One region of the Solibacillus sp. R5-41 genome, then DNA from elsewhere that is predicted to be linked to it. Evidence: riboswitches for the same ligand, from Rfam matches in the RefSeq annotation. Region 1 holds a riboswitch; each other region holds the start of a gene.
What was found. A riboswitch is a leader RNA that binds a small molecule or an ion and turns the genes downstream of it on or off. The one in region 1 is predicted to bind thiamine pyrophosphate.

Region 1 (6,576 bases):
AAGGACCAAGCAATGCCACGATTTCTCCATCTTGTACATGTAAATCAATATCTTGCAAAACTTCTTGCTGCTGAAATTGCTTATGGAGTGCTTGAATTGTTAGCATGATGTGGCTCCTCCTTTTTATAGCTATGTACAAAACGCTCTTCTATTAGGCGAATGATTCCGAAAACGCTTAAGCTTAGTACGACAATGAGTGTAATCGCAACAAACACGCGATCTGTGCGAAAGGCTGATTGTGCATATGTCATATACACGCCTAAACCTTGTTTCGCACCGAGCCATTCGGTAATGACCGCACCCATCACGCTATACGTAGCGGCAATCTTTAACCCTGAAAATAACGCTGGCATTGCAAACGGTAGCTCAAGCTTCCAAAATTGCTGCCATTTTGTCGCACCAGCCATTTGAAAATACTGTCGCAGTTCTGGTGTCGTTTGACGTAACCCATCCAACAGGGCAATCGCAATTGGGAAGAAGCATACTAACCCAATAATGACGACCTTTGGCATAAGCCCGAAGCCAAACCAAATGATTAATAGTGGCGCTAGCACAATCGTCGGGATATTTTGCGATATCAGGATTAATGGATAGCCAACTTTATGGACGATCGGCAGTAAATGCAATAAAATCCCTACGATAAAACCAATTAAACTTCCAGCTGTTAAACCGATGATTGTTAGCTTAACCGTTGCAATGACATGTGGTAAAAGTTCATCAGACGTTTGAAAAAGCTCCATTATGACTACAGATGGTGCAGGAAATAGCCAAACTGGTAAATCTAGTAGCCGCACGACAATTTCGGCAATGATGAATAAACTTAGTAAAAAGCCTATCGTAATGCGATACTTTTTCCAAAGGTTCATGAATCATATTTCCCCGTTAGCTTTTCGATTGATGCACCTTGTGGGTTATATAAAATTTTCACTTGAGAAATGACGCTAATTGCACCCAGTTCCACCATTTTTTCATTCATTTTTTCAATCAGTTGTAGAAGCTGTGTTAGCTCGCCTTCCATCGTTGTTTCTAAAGGACCTACGCGATAAACGACCCCAGACGCATCAATCATTGCAATGGCTGCATCGACATACGGGATCACATCTTCATACCGTTCTGTTTTCGGGATAATTTGAATACTTACTAAACTGTTGGCCATTTTTTATTCCTCCGGTAAAAATTGATTTGTAAATGCTTTTTCAGCATCTAATTCTTTTTCGATTAACTTATTTTCGAACATCCAATTCGCGTAGTTTTCCCATACGTCTAATGATTGGATTCCCCACTGTGACGCTTCTGCTTGGTACTGTTTCGATAACCAAATCGCACTGTTCACTACTAGTTCTTCATCTAATTCTGGTACGGCTTTTAATAGCATACTTGCCGCTTCTTCTGGCTCGTTAATCGCTAGTTCATAGCCTTTGCTTACGGCCTGCATAAATGCACGAACCGTTTCTTCTTCCTCGTCAATGTACTTTTCATTCGTAATAATTACCGGTGTATAGTAATCCAATTCTTTCGCATAATCTGTTAAATATAGCATATCAATAGCTTGCTCACGTAACTCCGCTTCAATGCCTGTCCAGCCGTAGTAAATCCATGCAAAATCAATATCTTGTTTCATCATATTAAAAAAGTCTGCAGAGCCGGCGTTAACAATGTCTACTTTCTCTACATCCCCATCTTCCATGCCCATTACCGTTTTTATAATGGCTTGTTCAACTGGTGAACCCCAGCCGCCATATGTTTTTCCTTCAAAATCTTTTGGTGTTTGAATCCCCGTTTCCTTTAATGATGCAAAACCCGATGTATTGTGCTGAATGATGGCTGCAATGGAAACGATTGGGACACCTTGCAATCGCGCCTGTGTAACGGATTCTTGGGCACTAATTCCGAACTGTGCTTTGCCTGTTGCAACAAGCTGATCTGCACCTGCATCCCCTGGTTGAATAATTTCAACATCCAGACCTGCTTCCTCAAAATACCCTTTTTCCTGGGCAACATATAAGCCCGTATGATTCGTATTTGGCGTCCAATCAAGCACCACTTGAACTTTCGTCAAATCTGAATCTTCTGTTTTAGCATCTTGTTGACAGCCTACTAATAGCAATGACATGCCAATAATACTTAACCATTTCCACATGTAAAAATCCTCCCTTTTTCGCCTAAGTATGTACAGATTCTTGCGTTTTTTTGCAAGATCTATCTTTCAAATGAAAAGGACTAATAGAAAAATGTAAAAAACGCCTGGTACATTGGGTACCAGGCGTCGAACAAGAAACAAATAGTTACAAAAATAAACTAAATAACAATCTACGTGTCAATGTTTCCTCCGCCGGTATTAACCAGTTCAGGTTCAAAGGGTAAGTCTCTCCATGGATCACTTTCTCAGCTAGCAACACTAGCACCCCTACATTTTTAGGTCTATGAACTTTTCAATGCCTATCGTAACGATATCCGACACATAGGTCAAGCTTAATATATCCAGTTTTCCGATTTTTCACTTTAAAAGCCTTTCGTAGTACCTGAATAAAGTGCGAATAATGGGTGATTTCATGTGAATTGGCACGTATTTCAACTTTTTCCCCTCACAAAAAAGCAACCTAAAAAACAGGTTGCTTTCCATCCTTTTATGCATATAATTTTTTCCTTTTAAAGGTTGGCTTGACCTCGGCAAATATAATGGCAACAAAAATTAACACACAGCCGAACAGCATACGCCCCGTTAATATTTCGCTGAGTAGCCATACCGAGAATATCGTACCGAATAAAGCTTCCGTTGATAGGATAATTGCGGATTTTGTTGGATTTGCATATTGCATCCCAATATTTTGACACACATACGCAACCGCCGTACAGAAAACCGCTAAGTAAAGAATAACGTAGATCCCTTCCGAAGAATATGTAGTTGGCACCTCACCAAGCACTAGGACTGAAGCAATACTTAAAATCGTCGCCGTATAAAATTGAACAATTGTTAAAGCAAGTGCATCCTCAGTTTTGACGAAAACATTTGTATAGAAAATGTCAAAGGCAAAGCCAACTGCACATAAAATGGACAGGAAATCGCCAAAATTGATTGTGAGCGAGTCTTGTAATGATAAAAAGCCAATTCCGACAATCGCCATTCCGGCAGCAATAAATTCAAAGCGATCAATGCGACGTTTATAAATGACATACGCAATGATTGGTACAATAATAACATTTAAAGCTGTTAAAAAAGCATTTTTCGAGGGTGTCGTGTACTCCAGCCCCATCGTTTGCAAAGCAAATGCGGCAAATAAGATGGCGCCAAGGACAGCACCCTTCCAAAGAACGCTTTTCGTAATTAATTTTAACTTTTTATAAAATATAACGCTTAAAATAATGGACGCTAATAAAAAGCGCCCAGCCATTAATTGAAAGACGGTCCAGTACTCTAGCCCAACAGCCATGCCGACGAAACCGCTCCCCCACATCACGGCCGTAATGAGCATCAAAATTTCGCCTTTATATTTCTGCATAAATATTCCTTCTCTCTATGAATTTATACGAATAGTTTAACAATAATCAATATTTAGTAAAAATGGAAGGAGAATTTACTAAAATCGAAAAAGTGTACAAAATTCAATGAAATTTACTGTTGGCGATTGGGTTTTGGATAAGGCAGGTAGCTTCAAATGTGCGCCTCCACTTGTTGTAGATGTATCTGTAGTTTTATAAAAAAGATTTAATCTAATCACTGAAAAAAACCCCAGTCATTAACTGAATTTTATTAACTCAACATACTGTTATTAATGAATAAAATATTGCTGTTTAATTCGGCAACGTTTTAATTTTACTAGGGTTCTTTAAAATTTAATTTCTACCGTTGTCCCAAAACCAAGTTCACTGTTAATCGTAAGCTCTCCATTATGTTCCTGAATAATATCTTTAGCTATGGCCATTCCAAGTCCAGATCCTTTATGTGCTTCTCCGGTACTGGTTCCTCGGTAATAGCGATCAAAAATTTTATCAAGTTCCTCATTCTTTATGCCTTTTCCATTGTCCTTTATAGTTATATGAGTTCGTTCACATTTCTCAATCATTACATCTATTATTACATTTTCATCATTATGAACAATCGCATTATAAATTAGATTATTGATCGCTCTTCGAAAAAGAATTTCATCAATCGCTACAGGTATATTCTCTTGATTTACATGAAACTCTATATGGCGATTAGAATAATGCGGATCATTTAAGATATCAATTACCATATTTCTTAATAAAGAAACAATATTAACCGTTTCTTTGTTTAATGATAATGCTTTATTTTTTAATCTTGTCGTTAAATTTAAATCATCCATTACCTCTTTTATATACAAAGACTTTTGTTCAATAATCTCAGCGTATTCCCTTATTTCTGATAAACTAAAGTTATAATCTGGATCTTTTATTAATTCAGCATATCCTTGTATGGAAGCTAATGGAGTTTTTATATCATGTGAAATATTTCCTATCCACTCTTCTCTCATCATCTCCAACTTCTTTCTTTCCTTTTCATTGGCTGTAAGTTGATTAGATAATAAATTGACATTATGAAAAACGTCTTTATAAACCCCTTTAGGCTCATAATGGACAGTATAATCTTTATTCGCCAGTCTTTTGATGCCATTAATGAGTATTTGTATAGGTTTTGTTAGACGTTTACTAAATAAGTAGCCAATTAATAAGGCGATGAAGATGTCTATAATAAGAACAATAGCGCCAACTTTTACTGCTTGAAATATGTCCTGATTATCAAACGAAATAAATAAGCGATTTACACTGGGATTCTCTATTCCAATAAAATAACTGTAATTATAGGATTCTTCCTTTTTATTACCAACAAATACAGTTGTATCCCCATTAATCTCCTGATATTTATAGTTTTGAATGATTTCTGATGGCGTATACTTTTCCTTTATACCTGTTGGCACCCTATAGCCATAGATTACCTTACCATTTTCGTCTAAAATTTGAATCCAAGCATTTTCTTCGACCAACGCTTTTTTTCCTTTTTCGGTAATAGTCACATGATTATTTGCTATATTTATGTTCTCTTGAAATTGTCTTGTAAATTGTTCAGGCGTTGCTTCGTTTCCTTTAAATATTGGTAAGTTAAAAGCAGACTGAGCTAGCAATAAAGCAAACATTGTAAACATATTTATGAAAACAACGAGAATTACGACTAATACAACGGAAAGTATATATCTTCCAGTTAACTTCCACGTCATGATTTATTCATCCTCTACAGTAAATTTATAGCCTAACCCTTTTACAGTAATTAAAAATTTTGGAGAGGAGGGATTAATTTCTATTTTTTCTCGCAATCGCCGGATATGAACCATCACTGTATTATCCGAGCCAAAATAGTCCTCACCCCAGACGGTATCATAGAGCCTTTCTTTACTAATCACCTTGTTAATATTTTGGAGAAAATACTTCATTAAACCAAGTTCTTTTGGCTTTAATTCAATGACTTCCTTATTTTTTAATAACTCCGCTTTTTGATCGTTCAATTCAAACGGACCAGCTATAATTATAGGATCTGTCTTGTTATCCGTTAGCAAAAATTCTGCCCTTCGTAACTGAGCTTTTACTCGATAAGCAACCTCTTTAGGACTAAATGGTTTTGTTATATAATCATCACCACCAATGGCAAAGCCTAAGAGCTTGTCCAATTCCTCTGATTTTGCTGATATAAATAAAATTGGCACATTCGAAATATTTCTTATTTGTTTACATACATCATAACCTTCTCCATCTGGTAACATTATGTCTAATAATACAAGGTCTGGATGTGATTGTTGGAACTCGTCAAAGCCTCCTTTTGCAGTGGTAGAAGTTACAACTTTTTCAATCCCTTCTTTTATTAAAACCGTTTTTATAATTCTTAAAATATCTTCCTCATCATCAATAATTAATACTGTTTTATTTAACGCCATTCATTACTACCTCCACACCTTCAATGTTTAAACAATTATAAACGAAACAACCCTAAGATTTCTATATGAACAAAAAAGAACCCTTGTAATAAAGGATTCTTTAGATTTGATTTCAGAAAAAATTTACTCCAACATTTTAACGGCTTTTTCCGGTATTTCTTCAGCAGTCACTTCCTTGTATGAGGTAACTCCCTTTCCATCTTTCACGAACAGAAGTAAATACGCATTCTTTCGAAGTTGTTTGTTGGCAGTAAATGTTAATGTTTTTTGGTTACTATCTTTATCATAAGCGGGTAAATCGTATTCATACCTTACTAAAATAGAACCATCGTCCATTTTATCCTCCATTTTATTTCCATCTCCAATTATTGTTGTATAATATTCATCCGTTCCAAACCGATTAATATTTACATTTTGGATAAAAAACAAACTACCGATTAGAATCACTAATACTATTCCAACAACTATAATTATTTTTTTCATTGCTATTTCTCCGTCCATATTTTATTTGGTCACAATTTTATAGTAAGTACGCACCGTTAAGAAGTAATAAATAATGTAGATTAAAACATAAATACCTATACAGATTAATACAGGAACAACCAAGTTTGTTTGTAGTAATCTTGATAAA
Region 2 (6,576 bases), 1.4 Mb from region 1:
AAATCCAAGAGGTATATAAAAAGCATTACTTAGATAGGCCTTTTATTGTAGCAATCGACGGATTAGGTGGTGCCGGAAAAACTACACTTGTTGATCACCTTAAAAATATACTAGATAATGTCGTAATTATTCATATTGATGACCATATTGTTGAAAGAGAATCGAGATATAATACAGGGCATGATGAATGGTTTGAATATTATCAGTTACAATGGGATGCTAATCACCTAAAAGAAAGTTTATTTGAAAAATTACATCAGAATGTAAAGCAATTGCACTTGTCCTTTTACAACAATGAAGAAGATACCTCGACAAGCAAAACAATTACTATCCTTCCTAATAGCATTGTAATCATTGAAGGTATTTTTCTTTTGAGGGAAGAGTGGAAAGTATATTTTGATTATATAATATTCCTAGATTGCCCTAAGGAAGTGAGATATGAACGTGTACTTCAACGTGACACATACATAGGTGTTTTAGAAGAACGTTTAAAGAAATATCAAAATAGATATTGGTTAGCGGAGGATTATTATATTAAAAAACAGAATCCTTTAAAATTTGCTCATAATATTCAACGCTTATAATGATAATTCATTTATGTTAATAACCCACTTCATTATATCAATCAAGGACTTGTGCATAGGATAATCCTACACGCAAGTCCTTTCGTTTTGCACTCACACTTCTACCGATTCATTCTGACAACTTGTGTAATTTGCTTTCCCGCTACCTCATGCTGAACCTGTTGGATAAACTCTTCAAAGGACATGGTTTTCAATCCCTCTTGTTTATACGCCCTTACAGTCACCGTCCCGTTCTCAAGCTCTTGATCACCGAGTACAAGAATATACGGTACTTTTTGCATTTGTGCATCGCGAATTTTACGGCCTAGCTTTTCATTTCGCCCATCGATAGCTACTCGAATATTTGCCTGACGAAGCTCCTTTGCAACTCTTTCAGCATACACATTATGTACGTCTGAAACACCAATAATTTGCACTTGCTTTGGTGCAAGCCATAATGGGAATGCTCCACCAAAATGCTCAATTAATATTCCTAAAAAGCGATCAATTGAACCAAATACAGCCCGGTGGATAACAACTGGTCGTACTTTTTCATTTTCTTCGTTAACGTACGTTAAATCAAACTTCTCTGGTAGTTGAAAGTCCAGCTGCACTGTTGCACATTGATGACTTCGTTTAATCGCATCTTGTATATGAATATCAATCTTTGGTCCATAAAAAGCGCCGTCCCCCTCATTAATTTTATAAGGTAAGCCCAAACGATTTAACACATTTTCAAGCGCTTGTTCCGCCTTATCCCACAATGAAAGCTCTCCCATATAGTCAATAGGTCGTGTCGATAATTCAATTTCATATTCGAAGCCAAATACTTTGTATACACGGTCAATAATTTGCAAAGCGAGTGTAATTTCATTTTCTATTTGCTCAGGTGTCGCGAAAATATGGGCATCATCTTGACAAAAAGTACGGACGCGTAAAAGCCCATTTAGTGCCCCACTAAATTCATGACGGTGCACTTGACCAAACTCGGCCATTCGGATAGGTAAATCACGATATGAATGCAAATCATTTTTATAAATCAACATATGCCCTGGACAGTTCATCGGTTTTAACGCAAACTTTTGCTCATCTACTTGAGTGAAATACATATTATCTTTGTAGTGCTGCCAATGCCCCGACTGCTCCATAAACGTTGATTCATCATGAGCGGTGTACGTACTTCTTTATAATCATAGCTTGTTTGCAAACCACGCAAGAAATTTTCTAATTCGTTACGAATAATTTGGCCGTTTGCTAAATAAAATGGCATGCCTGGTGCTTCTTCCGAAAACATAAATAGTTCAAGCTCTTTTCCTAACTTACGATGGTTACGTTTTTCTGCTTCTTCAAGGAACACAAAGTATTCATCCATATCCTCTTTCGTTGCGAAAGCCACCCCGTAAATACGTTGCAACATTTGATTATTGCTATCACCACGCCAGTACGCACCTGAAATATTCATCAGTTTGAAGTGCTGCAATTTATTTGTGGATGGCACATGTGGTCCTCTACATAAATCGATAAATTCTCCTTGCTCATAAACCGTTACGCGTTCTTCTGCAGGAATTGCTTCTAGTAGCTCAAGCTTTAAATAGTCATGCACAAAAATTTGACTCGCTTCTTCTCTCGTTACTTCCTTGCGAACAACTTGGAAGTTCTCGCTTACAATCTTTTTCATTTCGCGTTCAATTACACCTAAATCTTCTGGCACTAACGTATGAGTCATTTCAATATCATAATAAAACCCGTTTTCAATTACTGGACCAACACCAAATTTTGCATTTGGATATAAACGCTTCACCGCTTGTGCTAACAAGTGCGCTGTTGAATGACGAAGTACCTCTAAGCCTTCTTTTGACGCAGCATCATACAGAGAAATTTCAGCATCCACTAGAATTGGTCGTGTCAAATCGGTTGCCGTCGTATTTACACTACCTACAATTGATTTTTTCGCTAAGCTAGGACTAATCGACTTGGCGATTTCGGTTAGCGTAACACCTTTAGCAAAACGTTTTCGTTCGCCATTCGGAAATTGAATCGTTACTTCTTGATTTGACATACTACCACTCCTTTTCTTTTTTTGGTAAATAAAAAAAACACATATTCGTCCACAAAGGGACGAGTATGTGTTTGAATACCCGTGGTTCCACCCAAATTCCTACTGTACTGTTGCATCAGTAGCTCATTGATACAGATAACGCCTGTACACGTCACTAGTTTCCTAGCACAGCTCCAAGGGAGTAAATCGATTCATCCAATCAGGAAACTTTCAGCCGGTGATTTCCCTCTCTTTTGATCTTCACTAAAACGATTCATATCCTTATCATTGCTTTTTAAATTGAAATTAGTATTTAATCTAACCTACACCTAAAATATTGTCAATAACCCATTTTCAAGAATTTACAGAAAATACATTCTACAATCGTTGCTATGATTGGATTTACTTGTTTCATAAATTGCCTTACAATAGTGCCCACATATCTCGTAAAATCCCCATATGAATGGAATATTATTTGTGCACTCTATGCAAAACACAACACGCACGATATTCTTTGTTAACTCCCAATACTTAAATATATCAACCATGGACGAAAGTATGAAATAATAAAACTTCATTTACAATGATAATATTGGTAGGTTATACTGATGGCACATTAAAAAAACTACATACCGTTTTCTGCACTAGGGGTGCCCACTTTGGCTGAGATGCGAGCTTTTGCTCCGATCCCTTATAACTCGATCAGGATAATACCTGCGTGAGGAAGTGCGGTGACTTTCCGATTTTTTCATTTTGGATAAGTGGCTGCATCTTCACGGATGTGGTCTTTTTTTATGAAAATTTTTCGGGAGGTTTTTAATATGCAATGCGGTTTAAGCCCTATCGTTGGATTTCGTTTTTCTCTTCATCCAATGACCAATGATTTTATTTCGGTAATTAAAGGTGCTCTTCTAGAAACAGATACATCAAATGTGTGGATGCATACGGATGACGTATCTACTGTTATTCGTGGAAAACAGGTGCATGTATTTAATGTGGCAAAAGCCATCACTTTACATGCTGCTAAAACGGGAGAGCATATTGCATTATCTGGTACTTTTTCAGTTGGTTGTCCAGGTGACACTGCAGGAGATGTATTTTTGGATAAAGGAGATGAAGTAGCAAATACAGATACGACGAAACAATATGTTTCCTCTCAATTTGCTCTTTATCCGATGAATAATCCTGATTATATGAATGTTATTTATAGTGAAATAGACCGTGCAAAAACGCATGGTGTTTACAATGAGTCGATGCATTATGCAAGTGGTATTCACGGAGACATACACGATGTATTTGAATTTTACGAAGAATCTTTCACACATGCACGATCGGAAAAACATAAACATCTTGTTATGACGGTTTCAATGAGTATTAATAGTCCTTCTCACGGAGGTCTTTAATATGTTGAAATCTTGGAAGCTAAAAGAGATTGTACTTATGTCTTTATTTTCTGTTGTGTTTGGTATTGTCTATTTACTATTTCTACATGCAGGAAATATTTGGGCAGGGTTTATTGGTCCTATTGCGTATGAATGGATCTTCGGCATTTGGTTTATCGTATCGATTATTTGCATGTATATTATTCGTAAACCTGGCGCAGCAGTCATTTCTGAAACAATCGCAGCAACAATAGAGGTTTTATTGGGCAATGCCATTGGTCCGCGTTTAATTCTTACAGGTCTTATTCAAGGATTGGGAGCAGAAGCAGTTTTTGCCGCAACACGCTACAAACGCTTTGACTTGTGGGTATTAATGTTAGCTGGTGTTGGCTCAGCCGTTTTCAGCTTTGTATATGGATACTTTTTAGGGGGCTTTGCCGTGTACAGCACAGGTTACGTAGCATTAATGTTAGGACTTCGCATATTAAGTGGTGCTCTAATTGCCGGTGTCGGTGGAAAAGCTTTATCAGACGGATTACTCGCTACGGGTTCACTCCGCGGATATGCCATTTCACGCTCGAAAAAAGGTGAATCACATGCCTAATGTTATCTGCTTTAACAATGTAACTTTCTCTTATCCCGACGAAGAACAGCCAATACTCGAGAATCTTTCGTTGTCCATTCGTCGCGGAGAGCGTGTTGTCATTACAGGTCCAAGCGGCTGTGGTAAAACAACCTTACTGTATTTATGTAATAGACTTTACCCTGATAATTGTGATGGCATCTTAACTGGGTCATTAGAGCTGTTCGGGAAAGACAGTTTCTCTTATATCCCTGGAGAAATAAATCGCCGGATAGCAACTGTTTTTCAAGATCCCGATGCTCAGTTTTGCATGCAAACGGTAGAGGAAGAACTTGCATTTACATTAGAAAACTTGCATATACCACGTGAAGACATGGATGGTCGTATTCACGAGGTGTTGGAATTGACGGGCTTAAGTGGGTTTCGTCACGCAATTATTCAAAAGCTTTCAGGTGGCCAAAAACAGCGAATTGCTACTGCATGTGCACTCATTATGGAGCCTGAAATTTTGTTGTTAGACGAACCGATTGCTCACTTAGACCCTTACACTGCCCTAAAATATGTGGAATGGTTGGATCAGCTACAGTTAAAACGAAAAATTACGATTGTTGCCATTGAGCATCAATTAGATCTATGGGGGGATTTTTTTGAACGAAACATCCCATTAAATAAAACTGAGGATGCTACCCCTTTACAAAAACGGAATAGCTCCATGCAAGAAGATGTTACTTTCCTTGCCAGTAGCATAAGTGCGAAACCGTTTCTCCAAGAAGTTTCTTTCACTTTAAATCGTGGTGAAATAACAGTTTTGGCTGGTCCTAATGGTAGTGGAAAGTCTACTTTATTAAAATCATTGTGTCGATTAATCCCTTCTAGTGGAACGGTTCAGCCTGAAAATTTAGGATATGTGCCACAGTCACCAGAATTTTTATTCCTAACAAAAAAAGTCCATGATGAAGTTGCATTTGGTGGGGGAAAGGATGTCGATAAAATGTTAACTCGACTAAAATTAACCCCCATTGCAGATGCCCATCCTTTTGCAGTTAGTCATGGGCAAAAGCGAAGAGTAGCGATTGCAGCAATGCTTTCGGATGGACGTGATGTGATTGTGATGGATGAGCCTACTTCCGGTCAAGATGCAGCAGCATTATCTGAGTTGTTTCAATTAATAGATGAGCGATCCCGAGCTGGAACAACATTTTTGATCGTTACACATGATATGGAGTTCGCTTATTGCATAGCCGATTCGATATTATTACTAAATAATGGGCATCTGACTGGAAAGTTTCCCGCTGCCGATGTTTGGAGAAATGAAAACCTGCAATTGGATCATCACTTACTACCACCGAAAGGATTGATGTCACGTGAAGCATGCTTTACATAAAATGAATCCTTCACTGAAATTTTTATTGTTCACAGTTTGTATGCTTACGATGGCTTTCTTTTTTGATCCGTGGACTCCGTTCGTGTTTTGTATTGGCATACTTGTGCTACAAATATTGTTTAGTCGAATTAATTGGAAAAAATGGTTGTTGTTTATGATTCCTTTTTTTGTGACGGCTTTCGGGTATTTTTGGTCAACGATTGTTTTTGCGGAAGATCAATCTGGACCTGTTATTTGGTCTTTTTGGGTACTAAACGTTACAGAAACACAGTTGCATTATGCTTTATCATTAAGTTTTCGGATCTTGGCGTTTTCAAGCCTTTCTCTCTTGTTCGCTTTTACGACGAATCCAAATACTTTTATCATGAGCTTAATGCAGCAATTAAAACTGTCTCCTAAAATTGCATATGGGGTAATGGTCGGCTACCAATTCCTACCTGTGTTAAAGGATGAATTTATTCATATTCAACAAGCACATAGATTAAGAGGAGCTACTCCAGAGAAAAATGCTTTACAACGACTTCTTGGCTTACGGAGAATTTTAATCCCTATGCTAGCAGGCGCTGTTCGTAAAGCCGAGCGAGCTGCATTTGCGATGGAAGCAAGAGGCTTTACAGGAGAACGAA
Region 3 (6,576 bases), 1.6 Mb from region 1:
GGTGCAACTGAGCTTGTTCGTACAGTGTATCCGAATGCACTACATATAGAAAGAACAGCTGTTTATAGCCAGATGGAACAGCAAACATCAACAATGAGCCGTGTTGAAATGGATGACTCAGAGCTGTTTGAATTATTTTATAGCGAAATGACTGGGAAGCCGTTAAGTGATGAGGCGATGGAAATTTATACGGAAGTGTTGCAGCAAATACTCGATGGTGAACGAGAATCACAGGAGGTGCTATAAATGAAGCCGCTAAAGCTATCTATGAGTGCATTTGGTCCTTATAAAGAGAAGGAAATCATTGATTTTACAAAGCTACATGAGCATGGCATTTTTGTCGTTTCAGGTTCTACTGGTGCAGGGAAAACGACGATTTTTGATGCGATTACGTTTGCTCTTTATGATGCAGGGAGTGGTGAGGATCGCGAAAAATCATTATTTTTAAGAAGTGATTTTGCAGAACCGACAATGGATACAGAAGTCGAGCTTATTTTTGAAGTACGAGGACGGATTTATCGAATTTGGCGTAAATTTGGACATGATGGAGCGAGTGCTAAACGAGAATTTTATGATATTACGGGTGGCAAAAATGAACCTGCTGTCGAAAAATTTCAAGTTAAGCTTGTCCAGTCAAAGATTGAGGAGCTCATTGGTCTAACACAATCACAGTTTAATCAAATTGTCATGCTGCCACAAGGGGAGTTCCAAAAGCTATTAACTTCCGAATCAAAGCACAAGGAAGAGATTTTCCGTAAAATTTTTAAAACTGAGCGATTTACAAAGATGGTCGAGCTGTTAAAGGATAAAAAGAAGCTTGCAGAAAACATGTATGATCAGGCAAAAATGCAACAGGACCAAACAATTTATGAAATAAAAAATAGATTGCCAGAGCGTGAATCTGAGCTTTTTGCAACGATTAATGGTGATGCAATTAATATGTATCAGGTTGAAGGTGCATTAGCAGTGGAAGAGCAGCATTATGTAGCATTAGCGGCCGAGCTAAATATTCGTTATGAGGCATTGAAAAAAGATTTAAAACAACAAAATGAATTGTATGGTGAGCAGAAAATTTTAAATGAACGTATTGAAAAATTTAAGCAACGTCAAATACAATTAGCAGAATTGAAGCAGCAAGAAGCTCATTTTGAGAGCCAGGCAAAGCAAATTGAGTTGGCAATAAAAGCGAGCCAAATTACACCTTTAGAGCGTGATTATGAACGAGCTAAAACTCAATTATCACTAGCAAAAGAATCATTGGAGCGTGCAACAACTGAACAAACGAATGCCCAAGAGCTATTATCTCATGCGTCAAAAAGATATGAAGAGCAACAAAAACAGGCGCACTTAATCGAAACGTACGCTAAAACTATTTCACAATTAGAGCAGCTTTTACCCATTTACCGTTCAATGGATGACATTAAATTGGCTATCAACAAGCTAGAAGGTGAAAAGATAAAAGTAGAAAATTTATTTGATGAATTAACTGCCGAGCAGAAAAATTTAATAGAAAGGAAAACGAATCAACAAGTGCTTATTAAACAATTAGAAGACGGTATTGTTCCTTATCAGAAAACATTTGAGGAGCATGCACAACTCGTACAGAAAATACACAACATAAAAGAGGCCATTCAATTAAATAGTATAGTACAAGCATTGCAAGATGAAGTTTCTCAAAAACAAGAAGCTGCCGAAACTGCTCAGCAACAAGTAAAGCAAGTGGAGCAACAAATTCGCCATAACCAAGCAGCATTTATTGCGTCTACATTAGTTTCCGGAGAGGCTTGCCCAGTTTGTGGTAGTTTTGAACATCCAGCGGTGAATAATCAAGAAACAGCCGCAGTTGAAGAGAGTGTTGCGGAGGGATTGCGAAAAAATGCAGAACTTGCGATGCAAAAATACTATGAAGTGAAATCAAAGTTAGATATTGATTTAGGGAATTTACAATTAAAACAGAAGCAACTTGACGAGCAACAAGTGACGATTGATTCTCTATTTAAAAATGAGCAAACGACTGGCGAGTTGGCACAAGCATTGCAAAAAATGAAACAGCAGCAGGCGCAATTAGTAACAGAAAAGCATGCGAATGAAGAGTTAATGAAACAGTTAGATACGCTACAAACTCGCATTGAAAAAGGGCGTACTTATGTAACGAATGTGAATACGCAATTAGCTCAGGAGCAAGGGAAGTTTGAGCAAAGTGAAAAGTCAATGCTTCCACAATTTACAACAGTGCAACAAGTGAACGCAGCATTGCAGGTGGAGCAATTGAAACATGAAACGTTAAAAGGGGAAATCGAACGAGCTACGCAACATTTGCAGCAAGCACAATTAAATGAAAAAACTTGTGCGGCTAATTTCGAACATGCTAAAAAGCGGGAAATTGACCAGCTACAGGAGGAATCAAAGGCGAAATCGGAATATTTATTAGCGCTTGAAAATGCCGGATTTACAGATGAGGTGAGCTATAAAAAGTCGATTTTAGCGATTGAAGTGCAGCAACAAATGCGTCAAGAAATTGAGCAGTTCCGACAAAAAATGCATACCTTTGCTGTACAAATTGCGGAAGATTCTGCTCAATTAGCGGGGAAAGAACCTGTCGATTTAACGGCATGGGAGCAGCAAATTAATGAGTTGAATCATCAATTTGAGATGCTATATGCGGACTATAAACTGGCTGAATCATATATGGAGCAATGTCGATCAACGAAAGTCCGATTGCAAAAAGTAGCAACAGAAATTGAGCAATATAAAGGAAAGTTAATTCAAGTAGAGCAAATTTATGATGTTATTCGTGGTCAAAATGAAGCAAAAATTTCATTTGAACGTTTCGCACAAATTGGTTACTTAGAAAAAGTGACGCATGCGGCGAACGAGCGCTTGCGTATTTTATCGAACGGTCAATATTTCTTGAAGTCTACTGGACGTAAGGAAGGGAATGCACAAAGTGGGCTAAGCATTGATGTGTTTGACAGTAATACAGGACAAACCCGCGATGTGAAGACACTTTCGGGTGGAGAAAAATTCAATGCCTCACTTGCCCTTGCATTAGGGATGGCTGATGTCATTCAAAGTGTGCAAGGTAGTGTTCATATTGATACGATGTTTATTGATGAAGGCTTCGGTACTTTAGATGAGGAATCATTGAGAAAAGCGATTGATATTTTAATTGATTTGCAACAAACGGGGCGATTAATTGGCGTCATTTCACATGTTGCAGAATTAAAAGCGGCAATGCCAGCAATTTTACAAGTGCAAAAGCTAAAAGAAGGCCATAGTCGAACGGAAATTATCATAAAATAAAAACATAGAAAAACCATTTTGATTTCGTGCAAAATGGTTTTTCTGCATGTAGGAACTGTGGAAAGCTATCTTTTTGACATGTTTGTAGCCTTTAATTTTGACCTATTATCAATTATTTTTTTGACGATTGGATAAATAATTGGCGCAAATTTGATTGCAGTTTTTATTAATTTTTTTAGCTTCATAATGGAACGCTCCTTTAATTTCTTTCAGCGGAAGTAAAGTTAGTATACCCATTAATAAAAAGCCTATTAATATTAACGCATTACTTTGATTGCTTGTACAAAATTCCAAACAGCAATAGCACAGGTGAGAAGTAAGTACAAAATAAAGATAATTATCGTGAGTAAAATGGTACTTTCATTAAAAGAGAAAGCATTTGATACGAAAAGCGATGATGAAACGAAGATAACTAAAAATAGAATCCCCAAAACGAATGGGACTAATTGTGAAATAAATGCGCGCTTTGCATGTGAACGTATAGCGGTGTCTTTACTCACAAAAAATATTAGTAATGGCACAATGAATGGCGCAAAAAAGATACTTAAATAGCCAATTGCACTTAAACCTTTTGAATTATCCAAAACATTCAACTCCTTTACATTTTTATAAGGAACTATAACTAATGGTATTGATAATTTTACTATTATTGGATATAATTTATTAGTTCAAACAATTAAAAAGATGTAACCACAAGGGGTGCCGAATTTGTTGGCTGAGATTGTGCACGTAATGCACTGACTCTTTGAACCTGTAAGTTAACGCTTGCGTAGGGATGTGGATAGAAACCGACTAATAAACGATAGTCAGGCTCTGTCCTGATGTCGTTTTTTTCTATTCCTTCTCACTTTTTACATCGGAAAAAAAGGAGGAGATTTGATATGGACAAAAAGAAATTATTAATGATGGTGGAAATTGCAATCTTTGCTGCCATCGGGCTAGTACTAGACCAATACTCATTTAAATTATGGGCACAAGGTGGATCCATCAGCTTTGTCATGCTACCCATCGTATTAATGGCGATTCGTTGGGGCTTAGTAGCAGGTTTAGCAACAGGATTAATTATTGGGGTTTTACAAATGGTATTCGGTGCATTTATAGTACATTGGGTGCAGGCACTACTTGATTACGGCATTGCCTTTACAGCGGTAGGAGTTGCTGCTGTTGTACGTAAACCATTACTTGAAGCAACACAAGCATTAAACAAAGCGAAAATGACGACTTATATTGTCATCGGAATTTTCATCGGTGGATTTTTACGATTCGGTGCCCACCTTTTAGCAGGTGTTGTATTCTTTAAGGAATATGCTGGTGATGAAAATGTCTGGAAATATTCAATACTTTATAATGCTTCGTACATGCTACCGGCGACGATTTTAACAGCTGTTATAGCAGTATTATTATTCACATCCGCACCACGATTATTAAAAACATATAACTCGCTACAGCAGAAATCATCCGCTTCTATAGGTGGAAGTTCTACGTCAAACTGATGGAGCAATGTCAGCATGGAAACATCCTTTTAATCGAGGAGTAATTGATAAATTAAATAATTTAGGATGGAGGAGTGTCTCGAATATGGGATGCTCCTTTTATTATTATATAACTTGCACATATGAAACCTGCTTAAAATTAGAATGGAAGTTAACTAAGAATCCGCCGCCTCCCACGGTAGCGGCGCAAAATATGCTAAAGGTTCAGTGTGCCAAACTTACACAGAGGCTGGCCTTGCACAAAGCACACGGATGAGTAGTGCAGATTTGTGCAACAAAGCTGTTCGCCTCATGTGCTTAGCCAGCCTAAACGAGCACAAACTTTATTAGAATTTATAACAAAAAGCTTACATTAGCAGAAGGAATTCTTTAGTTCAGCTTTTATAGAGATGAAAAATAGCCACTCTTCAAGTTGTAGTAATTGAACCCTTACAACTTTTTTTAAGTATGATATAGTGTAGGGTAGACATTATTATGAGGAAGGAAGTTTAACATGATCGTTACAACTAAAGAAGAAGTCCAAGCGTTTAAAAAGATTGGTCGTATTTGCGCGGAAATTCGTGAGGCAATGAAGCTTGCGACAGTACCGGGTGTTACTACGAAGGAATTGGATGAAATTGCAGGGCGCATGTTTGCAGAAGCAGGAGCCATTTCAGGACCAAAAGGAGAATATGATTTCCCAGGATACACTTGTATTAGTGTCAATCATGAGGTAGCACATGGTATTCCAGGTTCAAAGAAAATCCAAGAAGGTGACATCGTTAATATTGACGTTTCAGGATCTTTAAACGGCTATTTTGCAGATACGGGGATTTCTTTCGTAGTTGGTGAAGGCTATGAGGACAAAGAAAAGTTATGTGCAGTAGCGAAGTCAGCGCTTGAGCGTGCGATGACAAAAGTAAAAGCTGGTTCAAAATTAAATCAAATTGGTAAGGCAGTAGAGCGTGAGGCGCGTGATCACGGTTTAACTGTCATTATGAACTTAACAGGCCACGGCTTAGGTAAATCTTTACATGAAGCACCAAACCATATTTTAAATTATTACGACGCTTGGGATACGACAATAATGAAAGAGGGAATGGTACTTGCTGTAGAGCCATTCATTTCAGCAAAAGCAGAGCACATTGTAGAATCAGGTGACGGCTGGACATTCGTAACACCAGATAAATCTTTAGTAGCCCAAATTGAGCATTCAATTATTGTAACAAAAGATAAACCAATTATTTTAACAATGTTAGAAGACTAATAAAAATCGTAACGGCATTTAAAGTCGTTACGATTTTTTTGCAATTTATCATTTTTTGGGAAATCACTTAAAGGTAATTGCTCATTGAAAATATTAATAATTGAAAAGCTAAAAGCATAAATTGGCAAGAAGAATAGTGACTTAACACCAAAATTTGTTCTTACAATAAATGCTCGCGTTCTCATTCCCAGGTTTTATTTCTGTCGCTACATGTTCTTTACAGGAAGGATTTGGTGAAGCGTAAAATTTTTTATTCCATCTGCACTATAGCTTAAAAAGTTAGAATGCTGCTTTAAATTGGAATGAAAATCTAATTAAAAATCCACCGCTACCCACTATATTAGAAAGTTTGTATCTGCAGAAGGTATTCTTTATTTCCTCCTTCCCAAAAAAATAAGTGCAAAATAGCACAAACGAACAAAAATTACCAAATCCAGATAATTTCAAGTAAACTAATAGTAGCTGATCTAGGAGAGGATGAAATTGATGAAGCAGTTAAAGAACTTAGATTTGTCTTTAGAAGTAGATAAAAAA

Region 2: it holds a riboswitch for thiamine pyrophosphate, as region 1 does, so the genes downstream of both, CSE16_RS17550 (YkoF family thiamine/hydroxymethylpyrimidine-binding protein) here and CSE16_RS10485 (ABC transporter substrate-binding protein) in region 1, are expected to answer to the same signal.
Region 3: it holds a riboswitch for thiamine pyrophosphate, as region 1 does, so the genes downstream of both, thiT (energy-coupled thiamine transporter ThiT) here and CSE16_RS10485 (ABC transporter substrate-binding protein) in region 1, are expected to answer to the same signal.

What each region holds. Positions count from the first base shown of each region.
Region 1 is NZ_CP024123.1:2,171,443-2,178,018, forward strand. It holds gene CSE16_RS10470 (ABC transporter ATP-binding protein) at 1-106, opposite strand, end outside; gene CSE16_RS10475 (ABC transporter permease) at 81-866, opposite strand; gene CSE16_RS10480 (thiamine-binding protein) at 863-1,156, opposite strand; gene CSE16_RS10485 (ABC transporter substrate-binding protein) at 1,160-2,140, opposite strand; TPP riboswitch at 2,308-2,419, opposite strand; gene CSE16_RS10490 (DMT family transporter) at 2,628-3,500, opposite strand; gene CSE16_RS10495 (sensor histidine kinase) at 3,828-5,234, opposite strand; gene CSE16_RS10500 (response regulator transcription factor) at 5,238-5,945, opposite strand; gene CSE16_RS10505 (YxeA family protein) at 6,069-6,428, opposite strand; gene CSE16_RS10510 (FtsX-like permease family protein) at 6,450-6,576, opposite strand, start outside.
Region 2 is NZ_CP024123.1:3,541,528-3,548,103, forward strand. It holds gene CSE16_RS17540 (kinase) at 1-584, shown strand, start outside; partial or broken gene thrS (threonine--tRNA ligase) at 686-2,622, opposite strand; TPP riboswitch at 3,238-3,343, shown strand; gene CSE16_RS17550 (YkoF family thiamine/hydroxymethylpyrimidine-binding protein) at 3,423-4,004, shown strand; gene CSE16_RS17555 (ECF transporter S component) at 4,006-4,587, shown strand; gene CSE16_RS17560 (ABC transporter ATP-binding protein) at 4,580-5,950, shown strand; gene CSE16_RS17565 (energy-coupling factor transporter transmembrane component T family protein) at 6,000-6,576, shown strand, end outside.
Region 3 is NZ_CP024123.1:3,767,025-3,773,600, reverse strand. It holds gene CSE16_RS18760 (exonuclease SbcCD subunit D) at 1-246, shown strand, start outside; gene CSE16_RS18755 (AAA family ATPase) at 247-3,303, shown strand; gene CSE16_RS22270 (hypothetical protein) at 3,369-3,488, opposite strand; gene CSE16_RS18750 (magnetosome magnetite crystal formation protein family) at 3,561-3,887, opposite strand; TPP riboswitch at 3,989-4,096, shown strand; gene thiT (energy-coupled thiamine transporter ThiT) at 4,185-4,796, shown strand; gene map (type I methionyl aminopeptidase) at 5,290-6,042, shown strand; gene CSE16_RS18730 (polyphosphate kinase) at 6,529-6,576, shown strand, end outside.